DNA from 3 places in the Bacillus sp. FJAT-42376 genome. Region 3 is predicted to be linked to each of the others. Evidence: riboswitches for the same ligand, from Rfam matches in the RefSeq annotation. Region 3 holds a riboswitch; each other region holds the start of a gene.
The links. A riboswitch is a leader RNA that binds a small molecule or an ion and turns the genes downstream of it on or off. The one in region 3 is predicted to bind S-adenosylmethionine.

Region 1 (10,051 bases), 2.1 Mb from region 3:
AAAAGGTGATGGTCACGTTTTTTCGCTAAATTATGGGGTATATCATTATTAAAGGAGTGTGGGAAGATGAGTTGGATTGCACCAGTTCAAATGGATCAGTACACACAATATGCGAACCGTTCTGTTGAGGTAAAGGATGATTATGCCTCTTTAAACCGTGTCTCGAAAATTCATCTTCAGCGTGATAAAATGGAGGAAGAACGCAAGTATGAGGAAAGCCGTTTCTCGCGAATTCTTGATCGTGTTAAACGCTCTTCCACGCAAGCCTTGCCTTCAGAACCCGGCAAAGGTCTTTCATTTGATGTGAGGATTTAGCGCGAGAAGTCAGAATGTTCTATTAAAAAGGAGATGTAAATGGCTGTTATTGAGGATTTTCAAAAACTTGATATTCGGATTGGAACGATTGTAAAAGCAGAGGATTTTCCAGAAGCGAGGATCCCAGCCATTAAAATGGAAATAGATTTCGGAGACGAACTGGGCATAAAGCAATCCAGTGCTCAAATTACTAAGCACTATAAGGCGAGTCTTCTCCCTGGTGTCCAAGTCGCGGCCGTTGTCAATTTTCCACCTCGAAAAATTGCAGGGTACCGGTCAGAGGTTCTCGTAATCGGAGCCGTGACAGGGGAAGGTGAAGTGGTCCTGCTGAAACCGGATGCACCTGTTAAAAATGGAACCCCCATTGCGTGATCACCTTATGATAAAAGGGGAAAGCCGTTCCGTACGCCTGGAACGGCTGACTGAAGACCAGATGCTGGTCTATTTTTTTTGCACATAGAGCCCTTCTCCCTTGCGCCACTCTGCGTATAAAACGTGCTTGTAGGAGTGAATGTCCTGAGCAGAAAGTTCCTTTTTCAGCCACTCTTCCTCGAGACCCGCCTCCTCCAGATTGTCTCTTTGTACCGACCCATCGAGCACGAGGCTGTAAGGGAGGACCGGACTGGTTCCGCTAAAAGAAAAATCAGACCGGACGGGAAGGTCGTACTGCGGCTTTTTCAGAATGCTCACACTGCCATCCGTTTCCAGGATGGCGAACTCAATTTCCCTCATGGAAAAGGTTCCCTTCGACCGGATAAGATGCTGAAGCTGATTTAGATCAAGCTTCTCTTTTTTTAGCTGGCTTCTTAAAATCTGTCCGTTCCGAATAATGATGGTCGGACTTCCTTCCATGATTATCCTTGCTTTATTCGATTTCTGGGTCAGCCATTCTATAACGAAAATTAAGAGACCCCAGACAAAAATGGCAAATATAATATCAATAAGTCCAATTTCATCATCATAGACTGCGTTTCCCACCAGTTCGCCTAATACAAGGGCAGATATAAAGTCAAACGTGGTTATTTGTGTAATTTGAGTTTTTCCAAGCAGTCTGGACATTACAAACAATCCAAAAAAGCCAACGACCAGCTCGGCCGTGATCCGGTACATATCCATTGTCATCACCCTTTATAGGTTGCACACGAAAAAAGGTTTTCAATCAAAGAAAAACAGACAGCGTGTCGCTGTCTGTTATGTACGGCTCTTAATCATCGTCACATGGGGGATGCCGGCGTCCATAAAAACTCCGGAACGGACATCATACCCAAGCTTTTCGTAAAAAGGTATGGCTTGCGTCTGGGCATTCAGTTTGAATTTCTCAATGTTGGGAGCAGCAACAATTTCAAGCTCCTTCATAATCAGACTGCCTGCGCCTTTTCCTCGGTGGGAAGGGAGGATGCAGATGCGTTCAAGCTTGCCGTATCCGTCTACTTCACGAATTCTGCCTGTGCCGACCGGCTCGCTTTCGTCGTATAGAACGACATGGACCGATGTTTCTTCATTTTCGTCCACTTCTTCCTCTGCAGGCACTTGCTGTTCTTCTACAAATACCTTCATCCGGATTGAGAAGGCATCCTGCATTTCTTTTTCCGTTTGGACAACTTTTGCGTGCATTAGAGTTCTCCTTTTTCAAGGATAAACGTTTCATAAACCGTCCAGGCACCGTTTTCAAGCTGGTACAGCAGATGGAAACGGTCAATCAGTTCGATGTGATGATTTTCCTGCATTTTCAGCTGTCCTAAAACATCCGCCATCTCCGCATCGGAAAGCTTTTGGCCAATCGTAATGTGAGGGACAAAAGAATACTCAGGCTTGGAATCAAGGGAACCGGAATGCAGCGCGGCGTGAAGGTCCATCAGTTCATCTGTTGGCTCTACCTTCAGGTAAATAACATTGTTAACCGGTGAAAAAGAACTGATTTTCTGCACTTCCAGCTTAATCGGACTGTGGCCGTTGGCAAGAGATCGTAGTTCTTTGGAAATCGCCTTAATTTCTTCATCCGACGCTTCAAACGGAGCCTTAAGCGTCAAATGCGGCGGAATGAGTGCATAGTGAGGGTCATAGCGTTTTCGATAGGAATTCGCCAGATCTTGAAGTTTTTTAGCCGGGAATAAGACAATTCCATATTTCATTTAGGTTCCCTCCAGTAGTAAGGATGATTTAATTAAAACATGGCTTTAAGCGCCTTTGGAAGCAAAGGCTGCCAATGTGTCCATGTGTGGTCCCCATCAAATTCTTCATATGTGTAGGGAAATCCTTTTTTTTCGATCGCTTTTTGCAATAAGCGATTGGGTTCGATGAAATTCTCCACCTTGCCCGCAGTCGTTTTGACTTCTGTTTCTTTTTTGCCGATCTGATGATAGATGGTCATATCAGCACTTGCAGCTGCCTCGGCCGCCTTGAGCACTTGATCATCTACATAAGGTGACTGCATAATTATTTTACCAAATATACTCGGATAGTCGAGGGCTGTCATAAAACCAATGGTCGCTGCGAGAGAATCCCCGATCAGCGCCCGCCCCTGTCCAACCTGGTAAGTTGGAAACTCTCTGTCTAGAAAAGGGACAAGTTCATGGGCAAGAAAGCGTTTATAGGCAGAGAACTTTTCTCCGTCCGGATGGTACTTAGCCCGCCGGTCCTGAACATTCTGATATGGAATTCCGACAATGATCAGGTTTTCCGCATCGCCGTTTTCAAGCAGTGCTTCATATTGCCGGGCAATGCGCCCGAGCCTGAAATAATCCTGTCCATCCTGCGCAATGAGCAAGCTGTATTTATACAGCGGGGAGTAGTTTTTCGGCAAGTATGTAAGGACAGTCAATTCTTCGTTCAATGCTTCTGAGAAAAAAGACGATTCTTTAACGACTCCAGTTTGCTTCTCCACAGTTAAATCCTCCAGATGAATAGATTGATCATGATTAGAATCCGATTCTGCGCCTGGCTCCGGCCGTTTGCTTCTTTGGGGCTGCAGGACAGGACGCCGCGCTTTTAGCAGAACTTCTATACTAGAAGCGCCCTGCGCATTTGGAATATGACGGATAAGATGTTTGTACTAAGTTTTTGCGTCTAGCTCCGGCCGCTAGCCGTTCGGCCGCTTCGCTTCTTCTGTCAGGGCAAAAAGCGCCCTTCTGTCAGAAGCTCCACCGTCTTTCACGGCTGGGCAAGCGCCCTACGCTTTAGGAGTATAACGGATAAGTGTTTGTACTAAGTTTTTGCGTCTAGCTCCGGCGCCTAGCCCCTCGAGGTCATAAGCCACTCAACCTGCGAAAGGAAAAACGCCTTTCTCCGGCTGATTGTCTTATGCTTGTCGGGGGCCTGCAGGAGGCAGGTCAGTTCTGCGTTGCGGCAGGACGCCGCGCACTTAGCAGAACATCCTTCCTAAAAGCGCCTCCGCTTTAGGAGTATAACGGATAAGATGTTTGTACTGAGTTTTTGCGTCTAGCTCCGGGCGCTAGCCGTTCGGCCGCTTCGCTTCTTCTGTCAGGGCAAAAAGCGCCCTTCGGTCAGAAGCTCCACCGTCTCTCACGGCTGGGCAAGCGCCCTCCGCTTTTAATTTGTATTCGCTTCCACTTATTTTATCATGATTCGGCAAAAAATGCTGTTGCGGAGAAAATGGGGAAAGTTTGCATGAAAGGCTTGTCAAATTCATAGAATTGCGTTAAGGTTATACAAAATTCATATATTTCCGATTATTTATTCTTATCCAGAGAGGTGGAGGGACTGGCCCTGCGAAACCTCAGCAACCGGCAGAACGCTTTATGCGTGCCAAGGTGCTAAATCCAGCAAGCGAGCTTGGGAGATGAGAAGAAGAACTGTTCAGCGACAAGCCTTCTTCTTATTTTAGAGGAAGGCTTTTTGAATTTCTATTTTTCAGAAACGAGGGTGTAAAAATGACAAAACATACAGAAACGATTCTGGCTCAAATTGGAAACCGCAGTGAACAGACCACGGGCGCTGTCAATCCTCCTATCTATTTAACGACTGCTTACCGGCACGCTGGCATTGGGGAATCGACCGGTTTTGATTACATCCGGACCGGCAATCCGACCCGTGCCATTGCCGAGAAAGCACTGGCTGACCTTGAAGGGGGAGATCAGGGCTTTGCTTTCAGCTCTGGAATGGGCGCGATCCAAACGATTATGGCCCTGTTTAAAACCGGAGATGATTTGATTGTTTCCTCCGATATTTATGGAGGAACGTACCGGCTGTTTGAACAGGAATGGCGGAAATACGGCTTAACTTTCCAATATGATACGTTTACTGACCTGGGGGATACAGAGGCCCGGATTCTGCCAAATACAAAAGCGATTTTTCTGGAGACACCGACGAATCCGCTTATGCAGGAGGCAGACATTGCAGCGGTGGCTGAAGTAGCGAAGCGCCATGGTTTGCTTTTGATCGTGGACAACACGTTCTACACACCGGTTATTCAGCAGCCGATTAAGAGCGGAGCGGACATTGTCATCCACAGTGCGACTAAATACCTCGGGGGACACAATGATCTCCTTGCCGGGATCGTGGTAGCGAAAGGGCAGGAGCTTTGTGCGGAACTCGCTTCCCATCATAATGCGATCGGCGCGGTTCTCGCACCGTTTGATTCGTGGCTATTGATCAGGGGGTTAAAAACGCTCGCGCTTCGGATGAGGCAGCATGAACAGAATGCAGCTGAAATAGCCGGATTCCTGGAAGAAGCCCCGGAGGTAACCGATGTGCTTTACCCGGGCCGGGGAGGCATGCTGTCGTTCCGGATCGCGAAAGAGGAATGGGTGAATCCTTTTTTGAAACAGTTGAAAACGATCACCTTCGCTGAAAGTTTAGGCGGGGTTGAGAGTTTAATGACGTATCCAGCCACTCAAACGCATATGGATATACCGGAAGAAATACGTACGGCAAACGGTGTCTGTAACCGGCTTCTGCGCTTCTCGGTCGGAATCGAGCACGCAGAAGATCTGATAGCCGATTTAAAGCAGGCATTCCAGGCTGTGAAGGAGGAGGAAAAAATTGAGCAATACTGATTGGTCCATCCAGACAAAGCTGCTGCACAATAGCCATAAGACAGATAAGGAAACGGGAGGGGTCAGTGTCCCCGTCCACTTATCATCCACCTTCCACCAGTCCGATTTTGATCAGTTCGGTAAATACGATTACGCACGCTCCGGGAACCCGACGAGAGAAGTGCTTGAAAATGCGATTGCCGACCTTGAGGGCGGTACGCGGGGATTTGCTTTTTCATCCGGAATGAGCGCAATCTCGACCGCATTCCTTTTGCTGTCAAAAGGGGATCATGTTCTGGTTACTGAGGACGTATACGGAGGAACGTACCGCATGGTCACAGAGGTGCTGAGCCGGTTTGGCATTGAGTATACGTTTGTGGATATGACGGATCTTCATAACGTGGCATCCAAAATCCGTCCGAATACAAAGGTCATATACATGGAGACTCCATCCAATCCTTTGCTGAAAATTACCGATATTCAAGGAATCGTTAAGCTTGCGAAAGCAAATGACTGTCTAACATTCCTGGATAATACGTTTTTAACCCCTGCTCTGCAGCGTCCGCTTGGGCTCGGAGTCGACATTGTCCTTCACAGCGCCACGAAGTTTTTAGCGGGACACAGTGATGTCGTCGCGGGACTTGCAGTCGTGAATGATGAAGAACTCGGGAATCAGCTGTACAAACTGCAGAATTCGTTTGGGGCCATTCTCGGTGCCCAGGATTCGTGGCTTGTGCTGAGAGGCTTAAAAACCCTCCATGTACGGCTGAAGCAATCGACCGAGTCGGCTCATAAACTGGCTGCATTCTTATCCAGGCACCCGGCGGTGGAGGAAGTCTATTATCCGGGATTGTCCTTCCACCCCGGCTGCTCTGTCCAGCGCTATCAGGCGGAAGGGCCGGGCGCGGTGCTTTCCTTTAAGCTAACCGATGAAGATGCGGTCCGAAAGCTCGTTCAAAACGTCCAGCTTCCTGTGTTTGCGGTGAGCTTGGGGGCGGTAGAGACGATTCTCTCCTATCCGGCCAAAATGTCCCATGCGGCTATGCCGAGAGAGGAGCGCTATGCAAGAGGGATTACAGATGGGCTTCTCCGTGTGAGCGTTGGGCTGGAAAAGGCGGAGGATTTAATTCAGGACTTCGGTGCGGCGCTTGATCTGCTGCCGAAGACGAAGCCTTTGCCGTATGCAAGGCTGCAGGGCAGCGGGCGCGGATGAGGAGCTGCTGAGCAGAATAAGGAAAAGAGGCAGCCGGGCGGGCTGCCTCTTCTTATGGGTTCACGGAGCATCTGCTCGTTATCTGGACTCTTTTGGCGGCTGGCATACATCGCATTTACGCTGGTTATTGTTTTTGAATTTCGTAAATGTTTTTTCGAATTCGTTTCCGCAGGCGCATTTAAATTGCAGCTTTTGTGAAAAGCCGTGATATTCCGCTGTCAGAAGCGTGCTTTCCGAATTTTTCTCAACAAATTCCCGAATCTTACTGATTGTCCACCGTTTATTCATTCTCTTACACCTCCATATTTAATCGAAAGGCGGAGGCTTTTCTCTGCATCCGTTTCATTAAAAAGTTTTCCTTCAGCTGGCTGTCTCATTATATCATGAGCGCACCCTCATTTATACGGAGTGTTCCGTTTTACAGAAAACCGATGAAGTCGTTCTTCCGAATTTTTAGTGACCCTGGCCGGTGTATGCGCCTGCTTCGCCTGTTTTGTCATTTTACCAATCCAGCCCTTTATTTCCATCCGTATTGGTGAAACGTTCCCGCACCATTGGATTTGGAGAGAAATAAACTAGTTATAGATAGGTAAACGAAAAGGGAGGGGAGAGGCTGCTTGACGAGACCGCTCATCACCATTCCGGTAGTCAGGCCGGACAGCATAAGCAAAAGGCTGCCGAGAAAAATAGAAGTCCTGACGTATTTTGCAAAATCCGACGGAACGAAGCACCTTTATACAAATCATGATGCACTCGCTCCTTACAGCACAGCGCCCATCCTCGATCCCGCAGCCGTTTCCTATCTAAACGTATTTATCAATGCTGTTCTTCAGCCGGAGCAGAATTATGAGGTGCAAAAAGGGCTCTTCACACTAAAAACCCGTGATGTTCCGCTTAAAGGGACAGCCATTATCATACAGTTTGTTAAGCTTCATTAAGAAAGGAGTTTTCGTATGCCAGCTGAATTGATTAAACTCGTCCTGTCTGCTTCCAATACCGTAAGCGGGGATGTGAATGTAAATACGGTCACGGATGTAGCACCCGTCGCTTCCCGTTATGCGGCTAATGTAACAGCACTTATGATTGTAGGCGGCAATACAACAATCCCTGCCACATCATTCCGTGACGACAATGGAAATGTATTGGCAGCAGGGGCCCTGCCGGTTCCGAATGCCGAAACGGTGGTCAACGTTTATGTAAATGGAGTTCTTCAGCAGGGGGGACTGTCCACCTTATCTGCGAACAATTTACTCATCCGTGCCTCCATTCTCCTTGGTGCACCGGTTGTCCTGGAGTATTTGGACTTCAGCAGCGTTACATCTACCTCCACTGCAACGAACACGCTTGCCGTGGATACGGTCATTGATACGTAAAAAAAAGAAAAACAGCGGTGCAGGATAGCCGCTGTTTTTACATTTTCTCATTTCTTTTTATATCCTCCAGCACAGACATGATTTTTTTATTTTGTTCAATCATCTCTTTGTTCTGCTGTCTTAGCTTGGTGAAATCATACAGGAATACAATGAGGATAATCGTGATAAGAAATACCATTAAAGCATCTCCTTCTTGTTCCGGGATGTTTCTTCGCAATAAATAACCGCTTCCTCAATAAACTTCAGCACTTCTTGTTTAACCGGAAATAAATTTAAATCTGCTGAAACTCTTTCTTGTTTGCGTGACTCCCAAAATTTGTTCTCAAGCTCCCGGTCATTTTGAAAAAGATGTTCAGAAAGCCGGATGATCTCTCCAGCAATGAGCTGTCCTTCTTGAGAATCATAGCTTGTGCCTTCTTCAATGCAGCGTTTAATTCGCTTAATAAGGTGAATCCATATACCGGTCTTCTCATCCTCCAGTTTCGGAAGACGGCTGACAAGGGCAGACCGTTCTTCTTCGCTAAATTGAGAATGCTCTAAATCAAACTGTTTCTGCAGATTGACAAGGGGCAGCAGCTGCTCCCAGTTTATTTCTCCTTCAAGCCTCCATGTATGTAACAGAGCGGTTGTATGGCCAAGACCTTCTTGAAGGTGCTTAATCTGGATTTCAAGCTGCTCTTTATGTAAAAGCAGGATTTCTTCACTTGTGACTTGATTAATGATGTTCAACGTATCCTTTAATGGCATAGAAGCAGATTTCAGCAGGCAAATCTTTTCTAAAAGGAGCATGTTCTCCTCTGAATAAAACCGTTTGCCGTATTCATCTGTTTTCGCCGGTTTAACTAAACCGATCTGGTCATAATAGCGCAGGGTGCGCAAGGTGACATTCAGTTTTTTTGACACTTCTCCCGTTGAAAAATACATGATAACCCCCCTGATAAAAAGGCTTGCAGGTGACGCTGCGTAACCGATTATGCTAAATGTATCACACATCTTTACAGGAGGAATGGTTATTTTGGGTAAAAATGTATTTTTTTCAATGGAGTGGTCTTTGAGAGATTGTATGGCCCTGCTGTTTCTGGCATTTGGCCTTGTCCCGCTGCTGATTGAATTTCTCCTGCAGGATTTTCTTTATGCTTGGCTGCAGAATCAGTTATACTCGGGAATGCTAACAGGATTGGTCATGGCAGGAGTGTTTATTTTAGGTGTGTATGATGTCATTGCACTGAAACCATACCGCCTAACCTGGGACGCTGTGGGTCTAAATCGATTTTCAGGCCGGTATTGGATATGGATCTTTCTGTGGATTATCCTGCTTATTGGAAGCAGTCTGATCATCCTCTCCTTAATGGAGTGGATGCATATAGGGTGGGAAAACGGAAAAACCAAATCTCTGGAGAACAGCAGGTCCATCTTTTCTTTTTTCATTGCATTTCTCTCCGCTGCGGTGATTTCTCCGATCTATGAGGAGATCTTTTACCGGGGCTTTCTGTATAAATGGTTCAGAGTGAAATGGGGCATAGGAGCAGGAATCCTGCTAAGCTCGGCTGTTTTCACTCTGGTCCATATTCCAACCTATAACGGTCTGCCTGTAAATTTCCTGTCAGGAATCATTTTTGCCTGGTCTTATGAAAAAACAAAATCAATCATTCCCGGCATGATCATCCACGGAACGTTTAATGGGCTGGCGATTACGCTTTCGTATTTTTCGTAATCAAACCGAGCGGCCGAATAGAAGGTTTGAGAACGGCAATGAAAAGAAGAGATGAGAGAATCATCATAAATCCGGCACCTGCAAAAATAACGGAACGCAGCGGGAAAAGGTCACTGGAAAACCCGATTCCGAATATAAAAATCACCTGAATGAGCGAGATCACCATGCCGAGGGCACTGCCCACCCGTCCCATGATGTCTGCCGGCACATGATTTTGATAAAACGTCCAGATCCCGGTGTTCGCAAACGCCATAAAGAAGGCAAGAATGAAAAAGCCAGCGGCTGCCCATAAAAATGTGGAGGAGAGGGAGTAAATCAGATAGCCTCCTGCAATCATCAATCCTCCGCAGCCGATCAGTAAAGATGGGTTCAGTTTTTTTACAGCTAACCGGTTAACAAATGATCCGATAAGCAGTCCAACGCCGGAAACACTGACAAGCAG
Region 2 (10,051 bases), 2.1 Mb from region 3:
TAATTTTGAAGAGTTTTACAATGATAGCAATATCGATGATATTAAAAGTTGCCTAAATCCAGTATTTGAAGGTAAACCTGTTGCATTAAAACCTGCTAAATGTTTTGAATTTCCTGGAAGGGAAAATTTATTTCTCTTACCAGGAAATATTGGTTTCTCGGAGTTTGATGTATCAATTGGAATTGCACAGGAGCTTACAGGTAGTCTGAGAATGACTCAAAACATACCCGGGGCAATTTCTCATTTATTAAGAATCACAGGTGAAGAGTATAAATTTGATTATATTTTAATAGACATGAGTCCAAGTGTTAGTGCTACTAATTCTAATATCCTTATGCAAAGCCATTACTTTATTGTTCCGTGTAGTCCAGATTACTTTTGTAATATGGCTATTAATTCACTTAGCAAAGTAATACCAAGTTGGTATGACACATACAATTCCTTAACTTCACATTCAGTATTTAAGGATGCAGTTTATAAAATGCCAGAAACCAAACCTAAATTTATTGGAACAATCCTTCAACGATATAGACCTAGAAATGGCGCGCCAGCAAGAGCTTTTCAGCAGTGGATTAATAGGATAAACTCAAATGTTAATGAAAATCTTGTTCCAGTTCTCAAAAAAAATGGCATGATTATTAACGAAGATAAATTTAGTAAGTTGGGTTTGTCTGAAGAACCATATAACATAACAAATATGGCAGATTTTAATGGATTAATAGCTCAATCCCAGAAATATAATGTTCCAGTTTTTGCGTTAACATCAGATCAGATTGAGCAGGTAGGAAGAGTATTGGATACATCTGAGAAATCAAGAGATGAATTCCATAAAACCTTTGTTAATCTCGCGAATAACGTAGTCAGCTTAACATCTTAATATAGTTATCTGAAGCTAAATTATTTGAAAGATTTTGCTTTCCTAATAAGAGGAAGATTCTAAGAACAAAGACCTCCTGAAATATTATCAGGAGGCTTTTGTTTACTAGCCGTTTACAACTTTTCCACCATTCACATGCAGAACCTGTCCTGTTACATAAGTGGAATCTGCGCTTGCGAGATACACATAGCTTGGTGCCAGTTCTTCCGGCTGTCCCGGCCGCTGCATCGGTGTGTCTGCACCGAATTGGGCAACTTTATCCTCTGTAAAGGTCGACGGAATCAGCGGGGTCCAAATTGGGCCTGGGGCTACTCCGTTAACGCGGATACCTTTTTTGACCAGATTTCCTGATAAGGAGCGGGTGAAGGATGTGATAGCCCCCTTTGTTGCGGAGTAATCGATCAGGCCTGGACTTCCTGCATAGGCTGTAATGGATGTTGTATTAATAATTGAGCTTCCTTCTTTTAAATGCGGAAGGGCAGCTTTTGTCAGATGGAACATGGAGAAAATATTTGTTTTAAATGTGCGCTCCAGCTGCTCCGCAGTGATGTCTTCAAAATTTTCCTGCGGATGCTGTTCCGCTGCATTGTTTACAAGAATATCGAGTTTGCCGAATTTAATGATGGTTTCGCGAACCACTTGTTTACAAAAACCTTCATCGCCGATGTCCCCGTCAATCAAGAAGCAGCTGCGGCCTTCCTGTTCAATGAGACGCTTCGTTTCCGCAGCGTCATCATGTTCATTCAAATAGGCGACGGTTACATCAGCGCCTTCTCTGGCAAAAAATACGGCTACTGCGCGTCCAATGCCGCTGTCACCGCCCGTAATAATCGCTGTTTTGCCTTCAAGCTTTCCGCTGCCTTTGTAAAAATCACCTGCAAATTTCGGTCTTGGATTCATTAAAGTTTCCTGTCCGGGCTGAACGTCCTGTTCCTGTGCCGGCAAAGTTTGTTTTGTCTCGTTTTGTCCGCTCATCTTTTCCACTCCTGACTAAAATCTATAATGGCTCATACTTGATGATTCCCCAAGAAATGAAAATAAAACATTCTAATCTGGGACTTACGGACAGTTTTTTACAGTAAATCTCCGCGGGCTGTTGACTGCAGTCAGCAGGCGCTTTTCTTTTTATGACCGGGCGGCGAGCCTCCTCGTGCTTTGCGCCTGCGGGGTCTCACCTGTCCCGCTGCTTCGCGCCTTCCACTCCAATCAGCATCAGGAATTAACAGAGCCTAAAGGAAAAAAGAACCGGCCGCAGCCGATTCCATTACATAACATTAAAGTACCTTGCTTCGGGATGGGAGACAACGATGGCAGAAACAGAGGCTTCGGGCTCCATCATAAATCCGTCTGTCAGCTCAATACCGATTGTTTCCGGCCGGATCAGACGGAACAGCTTAGCCTGATCATCCAGATCCGGGCAGGCCGGATAGCCGAAGGAATACCGCTGTCCCTGATATTTTGCGGAGAACCGCTGATCCATCGTGAAATCCGGTGAATCCGGGAAGCCCCAGCGGTCGCGGATGAGCTGGTGAGTCTGCTCAGCGAGGCCTTCTGCCATTTCAAGCGCGAGTGCCTGAACCGCATGGCTTTTCAGATAGTCTCCCTGCTCTTTAAAGCGCCTGGCCGCTTCCCGGACATTGCGTCCAGCTGTCACGGCAAAGAATGATACGTAATCTTCTCCTTCGCTCTGGTCCCGTACGTAATCCGAGATGCAGCGGTTCGGAAGCTTCGCCTGACGCGGAAAATCAAATGTTTCAAGCGGAGTGCCTTCCTCAGAGAAAATATGAAGCTTGTTGCCATCGCTTTGGGCACGGAAAAACTGATACACCAATGCGGGTTCGAACCAATTTTCTTCTTTTCCCTGGATAATCAGGTCTTCAATGAGCTGCTTAAGCGCGAGCGTTTTCTCATCTTTTTTGGCAAGCAGTTCTTTAATTTTTCCTTTTACACCAAGATGGTGGCCAAGCAGCATCTGCATGTTAATGTACGGAAGAATGTGCTCGAGGCTAATGGATTTCACCACATGCCGCTTGCAGTCTGCCGGCTTGAAAAGCGGCGCTTCGCTAACGGTTTTCCGTCTTTCCAGCAGGGTCGCGACAGCAGAAGAGACCTCTCTTGCGGCCGGAACGGTTTCCGGAACTTCCTTTTTAATGAACTGCAAAGGGTCCTGCCGCAGTCTGTTCGCGAGAGAAAGGCCATCCATGGCATCCTTTGCATAGAGCACCGTTCCTTGATACTCAGGAGATATTTTATAATCCGTGAATTTCCTTGAGAGTGCCGCACCTCCGACCATGATGGGAGTGTCGATCTCCGCCTGCTTTAAATCCTGTGCCGTCAGCACCATTTGCTGGGCTGATTTCACTAAGAGGCCGGACAAGCCGATCACATCCGGTTTTTCCCTGCGGACGGCTTCAATGATTTCCTGCGGTGTGACTTTAATACCGAGATCAACAACCCGGAACCCGTTGTTGCTTAAAATAATCTCCACCAGATTTTTGCCGATATCATGGACATCGCCTTTAACGGTGGCAAGGAGAATTTTCCCCTTTCCGCTGTCATCCTTGATTTCCATGTGAGGTTCAAGGAAGGAGACGGATGTTTTCATGACCTCCGCACTTTGAAGAACCTCCGCTACAATCAGCTGATTCGTGTTGAAAAGCACCCCTACCTCTGCCATCCCTTCCATAAGCGGGCCATTGATAATATCAAGCGGGTCAGAATATTGCTGGAGGGCTTCTTCCAAATCAGGGAGCAATCCTTCTTTTGTGCCTTCAACGATATACGAGGCGAGACGTTCTTCTAGTGTAAGAGTTTCCGCCGGTTTTTTGACAGTTTTCTTCTTTTCCCGGTAAAAGTTCGTGAAAAGTGCCAGGTTTTCATCGGTTGTATGGAAGAGGAGGTTCTCCGCCATTTTGATTTCTTCTGCCGGGATGCTTGCGAAGCGCTCCAGTTTTTCTGTATTCACGATCGCATAGTCAAGCCCGGCCTTTGTACAGTGGTACAAGTAAACGGCGTTCAAAATTTCTCTTCCGACCGGAGGAAGACCAAAGGATACGTTGCTGACACCAAGGATGGTCAGACACTCAGGGAGCTCCTTCTTGATCAGTTCCAGTCCTTTGACCGTTTCCGCTGCTGAACCGATGTATTGCTCATCCCCCGTGCCGACCGGAAAGACGAGCGGATCAAAAATGATGTCGGAGGATTTTAATCCATGCTTGTTTACAAGCAATTCATGAGACCTTTTAGCAATCTCGAGTTTTCTCTCGGCAGTGGTAGCCATTCCCGTTTCATCAATGGTTCCAACGACAAGAGCGGCTCCGTATTTTTTTACAAGGGGGAGCACCGCTTCAAAGCGTTCCTCTCCGTCTTCAAGATTGATGGAGTTGATAATGGCTTTCCCCTGTGAATACTTCAGAGCCGTTTCAATGACAAGATGATCGGTTGAATCAATAACGAGCGGTACTTTAATTTTCTTTGTGACTTCCTGGATAAACTGCTCCATATCTTCGTTTTCTTCCCGGTCCGGGTCGGCGAGGCATATGTCAATCACGTGGGCCCCGTTCTTTACTTGAAGCCGTGCAATTTCAGCAGCCTCTTCAAATTTCTGTTCCGCAATCAGCCGTTTGAATTTTCTTGAACCGATGACATTCGTCCGTTCTCCGACGAATAGCGGCCTCATAGAGTCGTCATAGACGAGAGGCTCGATCCCGGAAACGCTATGCTGGGTGAGCCGCTCTTTTACTTGGCGCGGAGGAAGGTCCTTTACGGCTTCCGCCAGTGCTTCGATATGGGCTGGAGTCGTTCCGCAGCAGCCCCCGACAATGTTCAGCCAGCCTTTTTCCGCAAATCCCCTGATTTTCGCGGCGAGGGTGGAAGGGGATTCGTGATAATTCCCTTCTTCATCCGGAAGACCTGCGTTCGGGTAGCAGCTCACCGCTGAGCCCGCCATGTCTGAAAGGGTGCGAATGTGATCCGTCATAAATTCAGGGCCGGTTGCACAGTTAAGCCCGACAGAGAGCGGGTTCATGTGCTCGAGCGATATATAGAAGGAATCGATGGTCTGGCCGGCAAGCGTTGTTCCCATTGGTTCAATCGTTCCCGATACCATTAGCGGAAGCTCCTTGCCTGTTTTCGCAAACGCTTCTTTGATGCCGAGAAAGCCTGCTTTTACATTGAGCATATCCTGACTCGTTTCAAGCAGCAGCAAATCTGAACCGCCTTCAATGAGCCCGCGAGCCTGTTCTTCATAATTGGCAATCAGCTGATCGAACGTTGTGCCGCCGGTGACGGAGAGCGTTTTGGTGGTCGGCCCCATGGAGCCTGCCACATAACGAGGACGCTCGTCTGTTGAAAAAGACTCCGCTGCCTGTCTGGCAAGCTGCGCCCCCTTGAAATTGATTTCATACGCAAGGTGGCCGAGCTCATATTCGTCTAAGACGATGGCGGTTCCGCCGAATGTATTGGTTTCAATAATATCCGCTCCAGCCTGCAAATACGTTTCATGAATACGGGAAATGACATCAGGCCTTGTAAGGATCAAATATTCATTGCATCCCTCATAAGCCTCGCCGCCAAAATCATCGGCGGTCAAATTGGCATCTTGAATCATCGTTCCCATTGCACCGTCTAATACTAGAATTCTTTTTGCGATTTGTTCACGAATGGTGGACATGTGAAAACTCCCTTTCTGAACGCTGCTTCTCTTTTTCCCGGATGTACTCTGCCAGTTCAACTGAGTATTCGTATTTCAAAAACGGCGTAATCAGATAAATGCCGTTAAACAAATCAAATGCGGCATCGATCAGGTCTTTCGCAATCGCGATGCCCTCTTTCTTTGACTGAAGGGGGTCACCGCCCGCTTTTGCCATCGTTTCACGGATGCTGTCTGAAAGCTTGATGCCGGGTATTTCGTGATGGATAAATTCTGCGTTTCTGCTGCTTGTGAGCGGCATGATGCCGATATAAAGCGGTGCAGAAAGATGCTTAACCGCATCGTGCACCTCTTTCATCTGTTCGATGGAGTAAATCGGCTGAGAAATAAAATAATCAGCCCCGCAGGCGATTTTTTTCTCAAGACGCTCGGCTGCTTTATTTAAATGGCGGACATTCGGATTAAATGCTCCTGCCACGGTGAAATTCGTTTTCCCCCCAAGTGCTTTCCCTGAGTAGGATAACCCTTCATTGAACTGTTTGATTAGCGAAATCAAGTCAAAGGATGAAAGGTCATAAACGGATGTAGCGCCTGGGAAATCGCCGATTTTAGATGGATCGCCTGTAATCGCCAGCACGTCCGTCAATCCGAGGGAATGAAGGCCCATCAGGTGAGACTGGAGGCCGATCAGGTTCCGGTCGCGGCACGTTAAATGAATAAGCGGCCGCATATCATGTTTTTCCTTCAGCTGGGTACCGACTGCCACATTGCTTACCCTTGGCGAAGCAAGGGAATTGTCGGCAAGTGTGATGCTGTCGATCCCGGTCTTTTTCAATTCCTCGGCGCCTTTAAAAAATTTTTCCAGACCGAGCGTTTTCGGTGGATCCAGTTCTACGATAACGGACCGGCGCTCCTTCACAATCTGGTGGAGCGGGGGATAGGCAGGCTCGAGCCGTTCATGAACTGTGACGGGCTTGCGGAGCTTAACCGATTTTTCTTTGATGGGTGCAAGTCCTCTTAACGCATCCGCCATTGCCTGTATGTGTTTGGGCGTCGTTCCGCAGCAGCCGCCGATCAGGCGGGCACCCTGGTTTCGGAAGGCAAGGGCGCTTTCTGCAAAATACCTTTCATCGGATTCATAAACAAGTCTTCCTTCTTCGACCGATGGAAGACTGCCATTTGGATAGACAGAGAGAAACGCATGATCAAGCAGCGGAACCTCCTCAAGAGATTCGAGCATGTGATATGGTCCTAGCCTGCAGTTCAAGCCGACGACATCTGCGCCAAGTGCTTCTAAATTCTTTAAACCCATTTCAAGCGGAGTCCCATCCTGCAGCACCCCGGTTTCATGAAGCGACACGTTGGCGACGATCGGTTTATTCGTTTCTTTTCGAGCAATTTCCAGTACGGTTTGCAATTCTTCCAAGTCATAAAACGTTTCAAGCAGAAGCCCGTCGATGTCTTCATTCAGCAAGACGTACAGCTGCTCCCGGAAGCTGCGTTTCAGCTCATCCAGCGTATGAGAGCTTTTTTTGAAAGCGCGGACCCCGCCCATCGTGGCAAGCACATAAGCGTGAGTACCGGCCGCCTTCCGGGCAAGCCTGGCCGCTTTGGAGTTGATGGCCCGAATATCATCTTCCAGTCCATAGCGGGACAGTTTGATATGATTCCCGCCATATGTATTCGTTTGAATCACGCGTGCACCGGCTTTAATGTAAGCCTCATGGATGCCCTGAACCTGATCCGGACTGGAAAGGTTCAGCTCCTCAAAACAACGGTCAATGCCGTGAGAGTATAGAAGGGTTCCCATTGCGCCGTCTGCTATTAAAATTTCATTTTGTAAATCTTCCAGAAAACCCACTTGATGATTCCCCCTCTAAAAATAAAGGCTTCGTTAATGCCTTGTGCAGATTTTTCCGGCCTTTAGTCTGGCTTGGAAGGCGGTGGACTCCTGCTGCCGGCTTGGTTAACAGAGCTAAAATAAAAAGCCCTCTTTTAGAAGAAGGCTTTAACATTCGGTCTTCTTCTTATCTTCCAAGCATCTCGCTTAGCTGGATTTAGCACCTTGGCACGCACACTTGCATGACCGGTTGCTGAAGCGTCATCGGGCCAGTCCCTCAGCTTCTCTTGATAAGAACGATATTGGTTTGTGTGAAAATAGATTACTCCCAATTTACCTAATTTTGCGAAAACATTCAAGGGGGAGGGGGAATTTTTTGCAAATTGGACTTAAAGTTCCTTGCAAATGAAGGCGAAGAACATTTAATTCGATTGAATGGGAGGGCATTCACAATCAGTATGGAAATTCTTATGACTAATCGCTCACTTCCAGAGAGCAAGTGGTGCCTGTTCGGGTTAATTGCACAAGTTCGAAGATTATTTCAGGGAAATCTAAAATAATTGCACAGGTTTGGAGATTATTTCGGGGAAATCTGAAATAATTGCACAAGTTTAGAGATTATTTCAAGAAACATTATTTATAACGAAAAGGCCGCTCACCTAGAGCGGCCGGAATTACCGGTAGTTAATAAACTGCACATCAATTGGAAGCTCGGCCTGTCTGATCGCCGCAATGACCTGCTGCAAATCGTCGCGGTTTTTTCCGGTTACCCGCACCTGGTCATCCTGGACCTGGGATTTCACTTTCAGACCGGAATTTTTAATAATGGAATTAATACGTTTAGCGTTGTCCTTATCAATTCCCTGGACAAGCTTTCCGCGCTGGCGGACGGTACCGCCGGATGCGCCTTCCACTTTGCCGTATTGAATGTTTTTAACAGGGACTTCCCTGCGGATCAGTTTGCTGATCAGCACATCTTTGAGCTGTTCGAGTTTGTAGTCATCATCCGAAACGAGTATAAGGTCTTCTTTTTCAAGCTTAATATCGCTCTTGCTGCCCTTAAAATCATAGCGGTTCTGGATTTCTTTTAAAGCCACGACGATAGCGTTTTGAACTTCCGGCAATTCAATCTTTGAAACGATGTCAAATGAGTTTTCCTTAGACATGTTCATTCCTCCCATATGAAAACCTTCCGAATGGAAGTTTCACTTTATGAATTGATTATAGTAGAATTAGACATGCCATACAACATGTACGAGGTACAGAAAGGTTAGGTGACTTGTGAGAGCAGGCACATATGAACGGTTAGAAATTGATGAACGTCTGGAGTTCGGCTATTTCCTGACGGATGGAGAGACGAGAGTTCTCCTTCACGACAGTGAAATCACAGAGCCGATTGAAGATAAAGAATATGTAGATGTCTTCCTCTTCCACGATTTTGAGGATAGACTGGCGGCTACTATGAAAATGCCGATTTTGAAAGAAGGAGAATACGATTGGGTAGAAGCTGTGGACACGGTGGATCATATGGGAGTGTTCGTGAATATCGGTTTATCAAAAGATGCGCTGATTGCCAATGATATTCTTCCTGAGTTCAGACCGATGTGGCCAGAAAAAGGGGATAAGCTCTACTGCACGATGAGAATCACGGAAAACGGCCGCTTCTTTGCAAGGCATGCGACAGAAGAAGTCTTCAGTGAAAAATTTGTACCGGCTTCCCGTGAAGCTTTTAATAAGAGTGTTTCCGGACACGTGTACCGTCATATTGCAGCAGGATGCTTCTTTTATTCAGTGGAAGGCTATAAAGGATTTATTCACACAAGCCAAATGACGAGAGAGCCCCGTCTTGGAGAACTCGTTGAAGGGCGTGTCATTGATGTGAAGGAAGACGGATCCATTAATGTTTCCCTTCTTCCGCGTAAACAGGAAGCCATCAATCCCGATGCTGAAAAAATTCTGGATTATATGGGCCTTCGCAATGGAGCGATGCCATACTCGGATAAATCCGATCCGGAAGATATTAAAGAACGGTTTGGCATGAGCAAGGCTGCATTCAAGCGAGCGCTGGGCCATCTTATGAAAGAGAGAAGAGTCTATCAGGAAGAAGGCTGGACATACTTTACGAAAGAGCAATAAGCCGCAGACGGCTTATGCTCTTTTTTTATTCCTCAAGCCGGCCGGAAATCACGCTTCGGCAAGGCGGTTTTGCCTAATTGCGCAAATCAGCCAGCTAAAGCGGTAAAGTGTGTATTAACTCCCTGTGAAAACAGCCGATAAAAGGTTGTAGTCATAAATAGATAAAAGGGGAGTATACCACTTTGAAAAAGTACATATTGATCCTTAGTGCATGTGTTATGTTTTTGGCCGGGTGCATGCAGCAGCCAGAGGAGAGCAAGGCAGAAAAGAAAATAAAAATCGGCATTATGCTGTCGGATGTCGGTCTCGGTGATCAATCTTTCAGTGATTCTGCGTTCAGAGGCTTGCAAAAGGCAAGAGAAGAGCTTGGGATTCAGTTTGATTATAAAGAATTAAAGGATTCAAAAACGTATGAACAAGGAATTGAGGAACTTATTAAAGAAGATAGCGATGTCGTGGTCGGGCTTGGATTTATGGTCCAGGAGGATCTTGAAAAAGCCGCAAAAAAACATCCGAAGCAGCGCTTTGTTTTAATTGACGCGGTTTC
Region 3 (10,051 bases):
ATAATGCTTCCTTTTGTTACTTCATATTTCGGGTGACCCATAATGGCTGAGGAAAGAGTTGATTTACCCGTTCCGTTCGGTCCCATGATTGCATGGAATTCACCGCTTTTTATTTCAAGGTTAACACCTTTTAAAATCTCTTTCCCATCGATCTCAACGTGTAAATCCTTAATAGTTAATGTTGAACCTGACATGATACTACCTCCATCAATAACGGATTTTATGCGTAAAGAATTGCTGCAACCTCCTGCTGTGCCTGTTCCTGCAAAAACAAAAAAAGACCGAAAATGCAGAATCAGCTAAGGCAGCACAAGAGGTATCTGCTTTTCTTTCCTGCGGTTTAAAAACAAATGATTCTCATTTTATTCTCATTCTAATCTTATAACAAATGAAATCTGAATACAACCGTTTCACCGTCTGCCGATGATCCTGCAGCTCAGGCTGGTTTTAACATAATATTCTTTTGGCTGTCCAGACTATTATCATACCATTAATTCAATGGAATTACAGGAGAGTGTGCATGTAATGAAAACAGGAAAAAAGGCCGTCTGCAAACGGCCCTTTTTTCCTCTTTATTAATGATGTGCTTTCCTCTGATGGGCAGCTGCCATCCTCATACTTTCACGATAGCTTTTCTCACGTTTCTCTTCTACCATTAGACGATTATCCAATTTACGGCCGTACTCTGCGTAGCTCATTCCATGGGATTTTTGCATCGCTTTTTCCATTTCTGCCGTATGTTGCAGTTCCAGCTTCTGCTGAGTAAGAATAACGAATCATCCTTTCAAATTTTTCAACAGTTTAATTTTATCAAACTGCTGATTGATTTCAAATTGGCTGACGGACTGTAAACTGCTTTCAATCATTAGTTAGCCCCATTGCTGTGAATATAAACCTTAAATTGCAGTTATCCTTCCAAATGCTTCTGTTTCATGAATATTGAAAAGGCGTCCAGAGAATCATTTAAAAATGTCCGCTTCCTGTGTGACTTAGAGTTCATAAGCTGATTTCTGCTTCAATCTTTCTGGCGATAACTTCAAACGAAAACAGGGAACCGTTTAAAATGCGGTTCCCTGTTTTCCCGGATGGGGCTTTTTAGAGCCGCCTTCCGGTTATTGCTTTAGCTGATTCAATTCTGTCATGCATTCCTGTACGAGTGTTACAGCCTGACTCATAGCAGCCCCGCCCCCAAATGCAGCGGTCACTCCAACAGCTTCTAAAATTTCCTGTTCCGATGCTCCTTGGTCAAGACAGCCCTTCGTATGGTAAATGATGCAATATTCATCCTGTGAATAAAGACTGATTCCGAGAGCAATGAGCTGCTTGTCTTTTTGGGACAGCTCTCCTGCCTGGAAACAAGCTTCTGTAAATGCATTATACTGATGGGCAAGTTCCGGCATTTTCTGAGTAAACGCACCCAGCCCCATTTTATATTGATGAAGAGCCGCTTCCGTTGAGTTGCGTGGTTCCATATGTTCCATTATTCCCACTCCCATTTGTAAAAGTCGGAATTAGTATGCCACCTTCAAAACCCAGTCATGCACATTATGCATCAAAATGCGCTTTCCCTTTTGAAGAGACAGCAGGCGGATGAAATTCATTTTCATTTTTAGAAATGACGACGGTTGCCACTCCATTTCCAATCAGGTTTGTAATGGCCCTTGCTTCTGACATAAAACGGTCCACTCCGATCAACAGGGCAAGGCCTTCAAGCGGAATCATTGGGAAAGCAGCGATTGTAGCCGCTAATGTAATAAAGCCGGAGCCCGTTACACCGGCCGCTCCTTTAGATGTCAGCATCAAAATACCAAGCAGTGTAAGCTCCTGCCAGATGGTTAAATCAATTCCATAGGCCTGTGCAATAAAAATTGCGGCCATTGAGAGATAAATGGAGGTTCCATCCAGATTAAATGAATAACCGGTCGGAATCACCAGTCCGACAACCGACTTGGAGCATCCGTATTTCTCTAACTTTTCCATCATTCTCGGCAAAGCCGATTCCGATGAAGAGGTTCCAAGAACAAGCAGAATTTCTTCTTTAATATAGGCAATAAATTTAAAAATACTAAATCCGTTGAGCTTTGCAATCGCCCCAAGGACGAAAATAATAAACAGGAACATGGTTAAGTATACGGACCCCATAAGCTTCCCGAGATTCCCTAATGATTCGACGCCGAACTCCCCAATCGTATAAGACATCGCTCCAAAGGCAGCAATGGGCGATACTTTCATAATCATATTGACGATTCTAAAAAAGATATCGGTAAACCGTTCAAACAGCTGGATTACAGGTTTTGACTTTTCTCCAAGCCCGGCAGCCGCAATTCCAAACAGAACGGCAAAAAACAAAATCGGCAGCAGTTCGCCTTCTGCCATCGCACCAATGGCATTCTCAGGAACAATATTGGTGATAAACCCTACAAAGCCATGATCTGTCTCCTTTGCCTGTTCAGCAAATGTACTGACCGTATCCTTACTGGCATTTTCCGTATTCACCCCGGCGCCCGGCTGCATGAAATTAACAACCAAAATCCCGATCGCTAATGCAAAGGTAGTGACAATCTCAAAATAGATCAGAGCTTTTCCGCCGATGCGACCGACCTTTTTCAAGTCACCCATTCCGCCAATCCCAATCACAATCGTTAAAAAGATGATCGGAGCAATGACCATTTTTATCATTTTAATAAAGACATCTGCCAATACTTTTAATTCTTTTGCAAAATCCGGATAGAAAAATCCCAATAAGACCCCTAAAATGATTCCGATGATAACCTGGACGGTTAAGTTTCGAAAATTAATTTTCACTCTTTTTCACCCCAGCCCTATGTATGTGATCGCTTACAATATAATTGTAGCGGAATATTCAGACAAAAATAACCCTAAAACCGCAGAAATCCGTTTTTTTCGAGTTTTTTTGAATCAAACAGTTTCTGTACACCTTTAATAAGAGGGCAGATTTTATTAGATTGCGCTTCGAGGGGATGTTCCGTTTTCCAAACCCGCTCATAAAAAAAGCCCCGGGAGCTGAACTCCTGAGGCTTTCAATCAATTATTCACTAACCGGAACGACCGCACCTTTGTATTCTTTCTTAATGAAGTCCTGGATTTCTTTAGAATGGAGAACTTCAACAAGCGTTTTAATCGCCTTTTTATTCTCATCACCTTTACGGACAACAATTAAGTTCGCGTATGGCGATTCAGATCCTTCAATTGCAATCGCATCTTTGGATGGCTCAAGACCTGCATCAATTGCATAGTTCGTATTGATTACCACCGCATCCCCTTCATCATTGTTATAAATCTGAGGAAGAAGACCTGGTTCTACATCTGCTTCAAATTTAATATTCTTAGGGTTTTCAGCGATATCCTTAAGCGTTGCGTTTGCTTTATCAACACCGCTTTTTAGTTTAATAAGCCCTTTGCTCTCAAGCAATGTCAGAATACGGCCATGCTCAGCAACAGAGTTGCTCAAAATAACTTTTGACCCTTCAGGTAATTCATCAAGGGATTTGTACTTTTTAGAGTACACGCCCATTGGCTCAATATGGATGGCTCCTGCGCTTACGAAGTCATAATCTTTATTCTCTTTCATTTGCAGATCAAGATAAGGCTTATGCTGGAAGTAGTTCGCATCCAATTCTTTGCTTGCCAGTGTTTTGTTTGGAAGAACATAATCCTGGAAAGTCTTGATTTCAAGATCGACTCCCTTTTTCTCCAGAAGAGGCTTTGCTTCTTCAAGGATTTCCGCATGCGGTGTATTGGAAGCACCGACTACAATTTTCTCTGTCTTTTCTCCGCTTCCGTTTGATCCTCCTGTTCCGCAAGCTGCAAGTGCAACAGCCGAAAAAGCAAAAACGGTACTTAATAATAATTTCTTCATTTCTTTTCCCCCTAGCGTTTGTCTATTTTTTTTGTTATGGCATCTCCGATAAATTGGAGAATAAACACGATAATTAAAATTAACAAGGTTGCAATGAAGGTGACATCGTTATGGCTTCGCTGGAATCCTTCTAAATAAGCAAGATTCCCAAGTCCCCCGGCTGAAATGGCCCCAGCCATTGCGGTATAGCCGACTACAGCGATAGCCGTTACGGTAATTCCGGAAGCAAGCGCAGGCATAGCCTCAGGAAGGAGAACCTTCCAAATGATTGTTCCTGTAGAAGCACCCATTGAGCGGGCTGCTTCAATGACTCCTTTATCAATCTCACGGAGCGCGATTTCGACCATCCTGGCATAGAACGGTGCAGCCCCGATGATCAATGCAGGCAAAGCTGCATTCGGACCGAGAATCGTATGAACGATTGCTTTCGTAAAAGGAATGAGCAGGATAATCAAGATAATAAACGGAATGGAACGGAACACATTAACAAAGGCTGATACAATCACGTTTATCGTTCTGTTGGACCAAACATTTCCTTTGGAAGTTAAAAAGAGCAAAAGCCCGAGCAGCAATCCCAAAATGAACGTCGCCACTACTGAAAATGCAGTCATATAGAGTGTTTCGGCAGTTGCTTCCCATACATCTGCCCAATCTACATTAGGTAGCCATTGTTCAAGCATGTGCAACCACCTCCACTTCTACTTGATTGTCGGCTAAAAATTGCAGAGCACGGTCCATTTCTGTTTCTTCTCCGTCAATGTAAAGGAATAGGGCTCCATAGGCGCCGCTTTGCGTTTGGGAGATTTTCCCCTGCAGAATATTAACCTTCACATCGTAATTCCGGATGAGGCTCGTAACAACCGGCTGCTCGGTCGAATCTCCTACAAATGTCAGCTGAATGATCCGGCCTGACGGATAGGAATCAATTAGGTGGGCAATTGTCTCTTTTGTTTCTTCAGGCTCTGTAACCTGCTGAACAAAACGTTTCGTAATCGGGGCCTGAGGTTTTCTGAATACATTCAGGACCTCTCCCTCTTCAACAATTTTCCCATCCTCCATTACGGCTACCTTATGGCAGATTTTACGGATTACATGCATCTCATGCGTAATCAGCACGATGGTCAATCCAAGTCTCTCATTAATATCAACAAGAAGCTCAAGGATGGAATCCGTCGTCTGGGGATCCAGCGCAGATGTTGCCTCGTCACACAGCAGCACTTTTGGATTATTGGCCAGGGCACGGGCAATTCCTACCCGCTGTTTTTGGCCTCCGCTCAGCTCGGAAGGATAGGCGTTCTCTCTTCCTTCTAACCCAACGAGCCTGACTAACTCTTTAACCCGTTCTTTACGCTTCGCTGCTGGAATCCCTGCAACTTCCAGCGGAAAAGCGATATTATCAGAAACCGTACGGGACCAAAGCAAATTAAAATGCTGGAAGATCATGCTGATTTCCTGCCTTGCCTTGCGAAGCTGACTCCCTTTAATTTCACCGATCCGGTTCCCTGCTACCTCAACGGTCCCTGACGTCGGGATTTCCAGTCCGTTTAACAGCCTGATTAAAGAGCTCTTTCCTGCACCGCTGTAGCCGATGATTCCAAAGATTTCGCCTTTTTGAACCTCAAGATTCACATCATCAACCGCTTTGATGCTTCCCGACTTAACCGAATATACTTTTGACACATTAGTTAGCGTAATCATGCCTTCACCTTCTCTCTCATACGATCTGAAAATTAAAAGCTCAAGAAGAAGTAAACCGTCCAATGTTGTAAAAACAAAAATGCCTTTCTGCACAGATGAGCAGAAAGGCATTAATATTCAGGATACCTTTCTCTCATTTTTCAAAACGCCTGGGCATTTTGAGTGAATTGGCACCATTTCAGTCCGCTGACTGACGGTTGCCGGGCTTCATAGGGCACGTCCCTCCACCTCTCTTAATAAGAGAACAATCTATTATTCAATTGGGATGGTTTGAAATTTTATAAATATTTCAGATCTGAGAGTGATTCTATCACGATAGAAAAGAGGTGTCAACAAAAAATGTATTATTATTTTGCACTGGCTGTTAGCGACCGTTTGCCTGTTGCAGCAAAGATGGCTTCCTCCAGATCTTCAAGCAGGTCATCGGCATGCTCTATACCGACAGACAGGCGAATCATGTCTTCCGGAACCCCAGCTTCAGCGAGTTCTTCTTTGCCAAGCTGCTGATGGGTCGTGCTGGCAGGGTGGATAATTAAACTCTTTGCATCTCCCACATTCGCTACATGTGACCATAATTTTGTATGATTGATGATGGCTTTTCCCTCTTCCAGACCGCCTTCAATTCCAAATACGATAACAGCCCCTGCCCCTTTAGGCAAATAATGGTCTGCCAGTGCTTTCGAAGAGTGTCCATCTGCTTCGGGATACAGCACCCACTTTACAGCAGGGTGGTTTTGCAGGTAGCCGACCACCTTTCTTGTATTATGAATATGCTCCTTCATACGGACATGGAGAGTCTCCAGACCGAGCGTAAATTGAAAAGCATTATACGGACTGAGCGCCGGACCGAAGTCTCTCAATAGCTGAACTCTTGCTTTCACAATATAGGCGAGTTCCCTAAGCGCTTCTGCAAAAACAATATTGTGATAGCTTGGATCAGGGGTTACAAAGGATGGAAACTTTCCGGTAGACCAGTCAAACTTTCCTCCATCAACAATGATCCCTCCCAGTGTGGTCCCATTCCCCAGAAGCCACTTAGTAGCAGAATGCACGACAATATCCGCACCATGTTCGATTGGCCTGCATAAATACGGGGTGGCAAAAGTATTATCGACAATGAGAGGGATACCGGCTTCGTGCGCGATGTCAGCCACTGCTTTTACATCCAGTACCTGCAGGCTCGGATTTCCGATGATTTCGCCAAAAATGGCTTTCGTTTTTTGAGTAATGGCTGCTTTGAAAGATTCCGGGCGGGAGGCATCTGCAAAAATGGTTTTAATTCCGTATTTGGGAAGTGTGTTTGCGAATAGATTGTATGTACCTCCATACAAGTTCGATGCAGCAACAATCTCATCCCCTGCTTCAGCAATATTCAGGATCGCGAGAGTGATGGCAGCCATTCCGCTTGAAACAGCTAAAGCTCCTGCTCCGCCTTCAAGCTGGGCTACCCGTTCTTCCAATACCGTAACCGTAGGGTTATGGATTCTTGTGTAAATATACCCCGGCTCCTTTAAAGCAAAGAGATCTGCTGCATGATCGGTATCTTTAAAAAGATACGCATTTGACTGGTAAATCGGAACAGCTCTGGCTCCTGTTACCGGGTCTTCTTTAAGGCCTCCGTGCACTGCTACCGTTTCCTGCCTGAAGATTTTTTCACTCACTCCAATTCCCCCTGTTTTCATAATAAAAACCCCTTCCGGAGAAGAGGTGGATAGCCGTCTCTTCTCATCTGCCAGAAGTTCTCCTTCTGCTGGATTTAGCACCGTATCCTAAAGACCGGTTGCTGCGCTTTTTCCGGGCCAGTACCCTCCAGCGCTCTTGATAAGAGTATTTGTTTGAATTTTCTTTATATTACCTTTATTTAAGATATTTGGCAACCATTTACTTATTTCCTGTGTGGAATATTTCCCGAGAAATATGATGATTGCCCCGGAAATTAGGAGGGTAAAAAGGAATTTTGTCAAAACAAAAATAAAAACGCCGCATTATGCGCCGTCTTTTAAAATCAGGTTGTATAAAAACTCTACTGATTGAAAAGCATATTGCTTCGTCTGAAGCTTTCCTTCTTCAAAAATCATCAGGCACGGGACGCTTTCGACTTCCCATTTTTCAGCAAACCCCGGTAAATAATTGAGGTTGGCCATGTACAGGTCGGTCGACGGCAATGTTTCATCCACAACTGTAAGCATACGTTTTGCAAGCTGGCATGTACCGCAAAATGGTGTATACAAATATAAAATAAACCGGTCGCTTTTTATCAGTGCCGGGATGTTTTCTGCATTTATTTCAATCATCGCCAAACCAGAACTCCTTGCTATAAATATTTCGCCTGAACATCAATGTTCGCACTAAGCAGTACAGAAGCAATATGATGCTCTGGAGCTGAAGCTACTTCCTTATACATTTTATCAATGTACAAATGGGAAGCCTCGGGAAATTCCCTTAAAAACTGCTTTCTAAGCTTCTCTCCTGCTTCATCTGTATCCACAAGCACATACACGTCATTGTCAAAGTATTCATCAATCAGTTCATCCATTTTGGAAAGACTGATCGTGCCGTTTGTACAAATAATCTCTACAGGCTCATTGATGACTTCCTGAATTTTAATTTTATCGGACTTGCCTTCAACAATAATGATTTTAGAAGCCTCTGACATGAGCATCACCTATTCATTTTGTCTTTCTTTACATTATTCTCTTTTCATTGAGATGTTTCCTGCTGAATCCATCCCGCCTTTTTTGAGAAGGAATCATTATACGGATCATTAGCTGTTCCGCTTAAGCAAGACCAGTTTCTTATTCAAAGAGTAAAGCAAATGGAAGAATGAAGATAAGGCAGTGGACGGCTCCACTGCCTTATTGTTAACACCAGCCGTTTTGATCGTCGCAGTCCACGTACTTTTCATCCCGTTTTTCGGGAACATCAGCCATTTGAAAAAAACGGTTCTCCGCTTGCTCAATTCCGCTTTTCAATTCAAATTTGCTGCCATTTTCACCGTAAGTCATGGTTCCGATCGGCTGATTGTCCAAATAAAGATTCATTTGACCATTAGAAAATTTGCCGGTTACTTTATCCGTTACATCAATGCGCTGTTTTTTAAATGTCAAAGTGAGCCCTCCTTTTTACATAGGATGGCCCAACTTAATTTATGAAATGCTGGTTAAATTAGTCTTCGTTGGTCATTTCTGTGTATTGTTCTGCTGTCATTAAGTTCTCAATCTCACTTGAATCAGACGGCTCAATTACGATCATCCATGCTTTTTCGTAAGGAGATTCATTTACATATTCAGGATTGTCATCCAGGTCTTCATTCACTTCCACAACTTTACCGCTGATCGGTGCATAAAGCTCAGAAACGGTTTTAACAGATTCAACAGAACCGAATGGCTCGTCTGCTTTAATCTCCGTACCTGCTTCCGGAAGCTCAACGAAAACAATGTCCCCAAGCTCTGATTGTGCGAAATGTGTTATGCCTACTCGTACTTTATCGCCTTCTACTTTTACCCACTCATGTTCTTCGGAATAGCGAAGTTCGTTTGGTGTATTCATTTTATTCCCTCCAAAGTTCTATTGTTTATGGAAAAGACAGAGTCTCTTCTTACTTCCACAGCTGCTCAAATTCATTTTCTTTAAAACCGACAGTGACCTTGCTTCCGCTCGCTGTAATCGGTCTTTTAATAAGCATTCCATCTGAAGATAAAACGGTTAGCATTTCGTCTTCACTCATGCTGCTCAAACGGTCTTTCAAGCCCAGCTCACGGTATTTCTGACCGCTTGTATTGAAAAACTTCTTCAGTTCCAGACCGCTTTTGGAATAAAGATCTTTTAATGTCTCTTTACTCGGCGGATTTTCCGCAATATGTATAGCGTTTAGTTCGTGGCCATGCTCTTCCAGCCATTTTTTCGCTTTCCGGCATGTACCGCATTTAGGATACCAGTAAAAGTCCAACGTAATCCTCCTTATTGTACCATGCAGCCTTCCCATTATGTAGAAATAAACGCTCCTCACCAATCAGGCTGACTGAAAAGTTATAGCCTTATTTTACTCACCTTTGCTGCTCGTTTGCAAGGAGGAGCATTTTTAAAAGAAAAGACGCTGCATTTTCAATCCCTTTACGCATCTTCAGCAATGGGTTTTAAAATCAGCAAGAGCATGCAGGCCGGCCTGCATGCTCTAATTAAATTATATTTAATTTACATAGCGGTTTGCATCAATGATTGCAGCCGCAATTTCACGTTTCTTTGCAATAACGTTAATTGGAGTATAGCGTGTAAATTTGCGCAATGCGGAAATCATCATGCGAAGTGAATCGCCCGTTTCGATAGCGATCAGGGATTCCTTGGCATGTGCTTCGATTTCGTTAAACGCCTCTTGGCAGTATACTTGTGTATAGAGAAGCTTTTGGCTGTTTTTAGACTCTCCTGTAGCAGCGATTGCTTTCTCCGTACGCAGAATCGCTGACTCCATTGCGT

Region 1: another riboswitch for S-adenosylmethionine. It lies ahead of CEF21_RS08795 (methionine biosynthesis PLP-dependent protein); the one in region 3 lies ahead of CEF21_RS19185 (methionine ABC transporter ATP-binding protein).
Region 2: another riboswitch for S-adenosylmethionine. It lies ahead of CEF21_RS08345 (bifunctional homocysteine S-methyltransferase/methylenetetrahydrofolate reductase); the one in region 3 lies ahead of CEF21_RS19185 (methionine ABC transporter ATP-binding protein).

Annotation. Positions count from the first base shown of each region.
Region 1 covers NZ_CP033906.1:1,733,242-1,743,292, forward strand. The annotation lists gene CEF21_RS08765 (hypothetical protein) at 67-315, shown strand; gene CEF21_RS08770 (tRNA-binding protein) at 355-687, shown strand; gene CEF21_RS08775 (DUF421 domain-containing protein) at 757-1,431, opposite strand; gene CEF21_RS08780 (GNAT family N-acetyltransferase) at 1,507-1,929, opposite strand; gene CEF21_RS08785 (YjcG family protein) at 1,929-2,447, opposite strand; gene CEF21_RS08790 (alpha/beta hydrolase) at 2,480-3,199, opposite strand; SAM riboswitch class I at 4,012-4,121, shown strand; gene CEF21_RS08795 (methionine biosynthesis PLP-dependent protein) at 4,206-5,330, shown strand; gene metC (cystathionine beta-lyase) at 5,317-6,522, shown strand; gene CEF21_RS08805 (hypothetical protein) at 6,601-6,810, opposite strand; gene CEF21_RS08810 (DUF4183 domain-containing protein) at 7,140-7,460, shown strand; gene CEF21_RS08815 (DUF4183 domain-containing protein) at 7,476-7,895, shown strand; gene CEF21_RS21235 (hypothetical protein) at 7,933-8,073, opposite strand; gene CEF21_RS08820 (MerR family transcriptional regulator) at 8,073-8,819, opposite strand; gene CEF21_RS08825 (CPBP family intramembrane glutamic endopeptidase) at 8,902-9,609, shown strand; gene CEF21_RS08830 (MFS transporter) at 9,587-10,051, opposite strand, start outside.
Region 2 covers NZ_CP033906.1:1,647,070-1,657,120, forward strand. The annotation lists gene CEF21_RS08330 (ParA family protein) at 1-877, shown strand, start outside; gene CEF21_RS08335 (SDR family oxidoreductase) at 983-1,852, opposite strand; gene metH (methionine synthase) at 2,142-5,549, opposite strand; gene CEF21_RS08345 (bifunctional homocysteine S-methyltransferase/methylenetetrahydrofolate reductase) at 5,533-7,389, opposite strand; SAM riboswitch class I at 7,553-7,665, opposite strand; gene CEF21_RS08350 (YajQ family cyclic di-GMP-binding protein) at 8,043-8,534, opposite strand; gene CEF21_RS08355 (CvfB family protein) at 8,650-9,504, shown strand; gene CEF21_RS08360 (BMP family lipoprotein) at 9,687-10,051, shown strand, end outside.
Region 3 covers NZ_CP033906.1:3,799,734-3,809,784, forward strand. The annotation lists gene sufC (Fe-S cluster assembly ATPase SufC) at 1-194, opposite strand, end outside; gene CEF21_RS21435 (YuzK family famiily protein) at 576-728, opposite strand; gene CEF21_RS19165 (carboxymuconolactone decarboxylase family protein) at 1,113-1,481, opposite strand; gene CEF21_RS19170 (dicarboxylate/amino acid:cation symporter) at 1,546-2,805, opposite strand; gene metQ (methionine ABC transporter substrate-binding lipoprotein MetQ) at 3,050-3,880, opposite strand; gene CEF21_RS19180 (methionine ABC transporter permease) at 3,892-4,560, opposite strand; gene CEF21_RS19185 (methionine ABC transporter ATP-binding protein) at 4,553-5,578, opposite strand; SAM riboswitch class I at 5,709-5,821, opposite strand; gene CEF21_RS19190 (O-acetylhomoserine aminocarboxypropyltransferase/cysteine synthase family protein) at 5,926-7,260, opposite strand; SAM riboswitch class I at 7,301-7,406, opposite strand; gene CEF21_RS19195 (thioredoxin family protein) at 7,564-7,872, opposite strand; gene CEF21_RS19200 (toprim domain-containing protein) at 7,893-8,240, opposite strand; gene CEF21_RS19205 (YusG family protein) at 8,440-8,685, opposite strand; gene gcvH (glycine cleavage system protein GcvH) at 8,744-9,127, opposite strand; gene CEF21_RS19215 (arsenate reductase family protein) at 9,177-9,533, opposite strand; gene CEF21_RS19220 (acyl-CoA dehydrogenase family protein) at 9,768-10,051, opposite strand, start outside.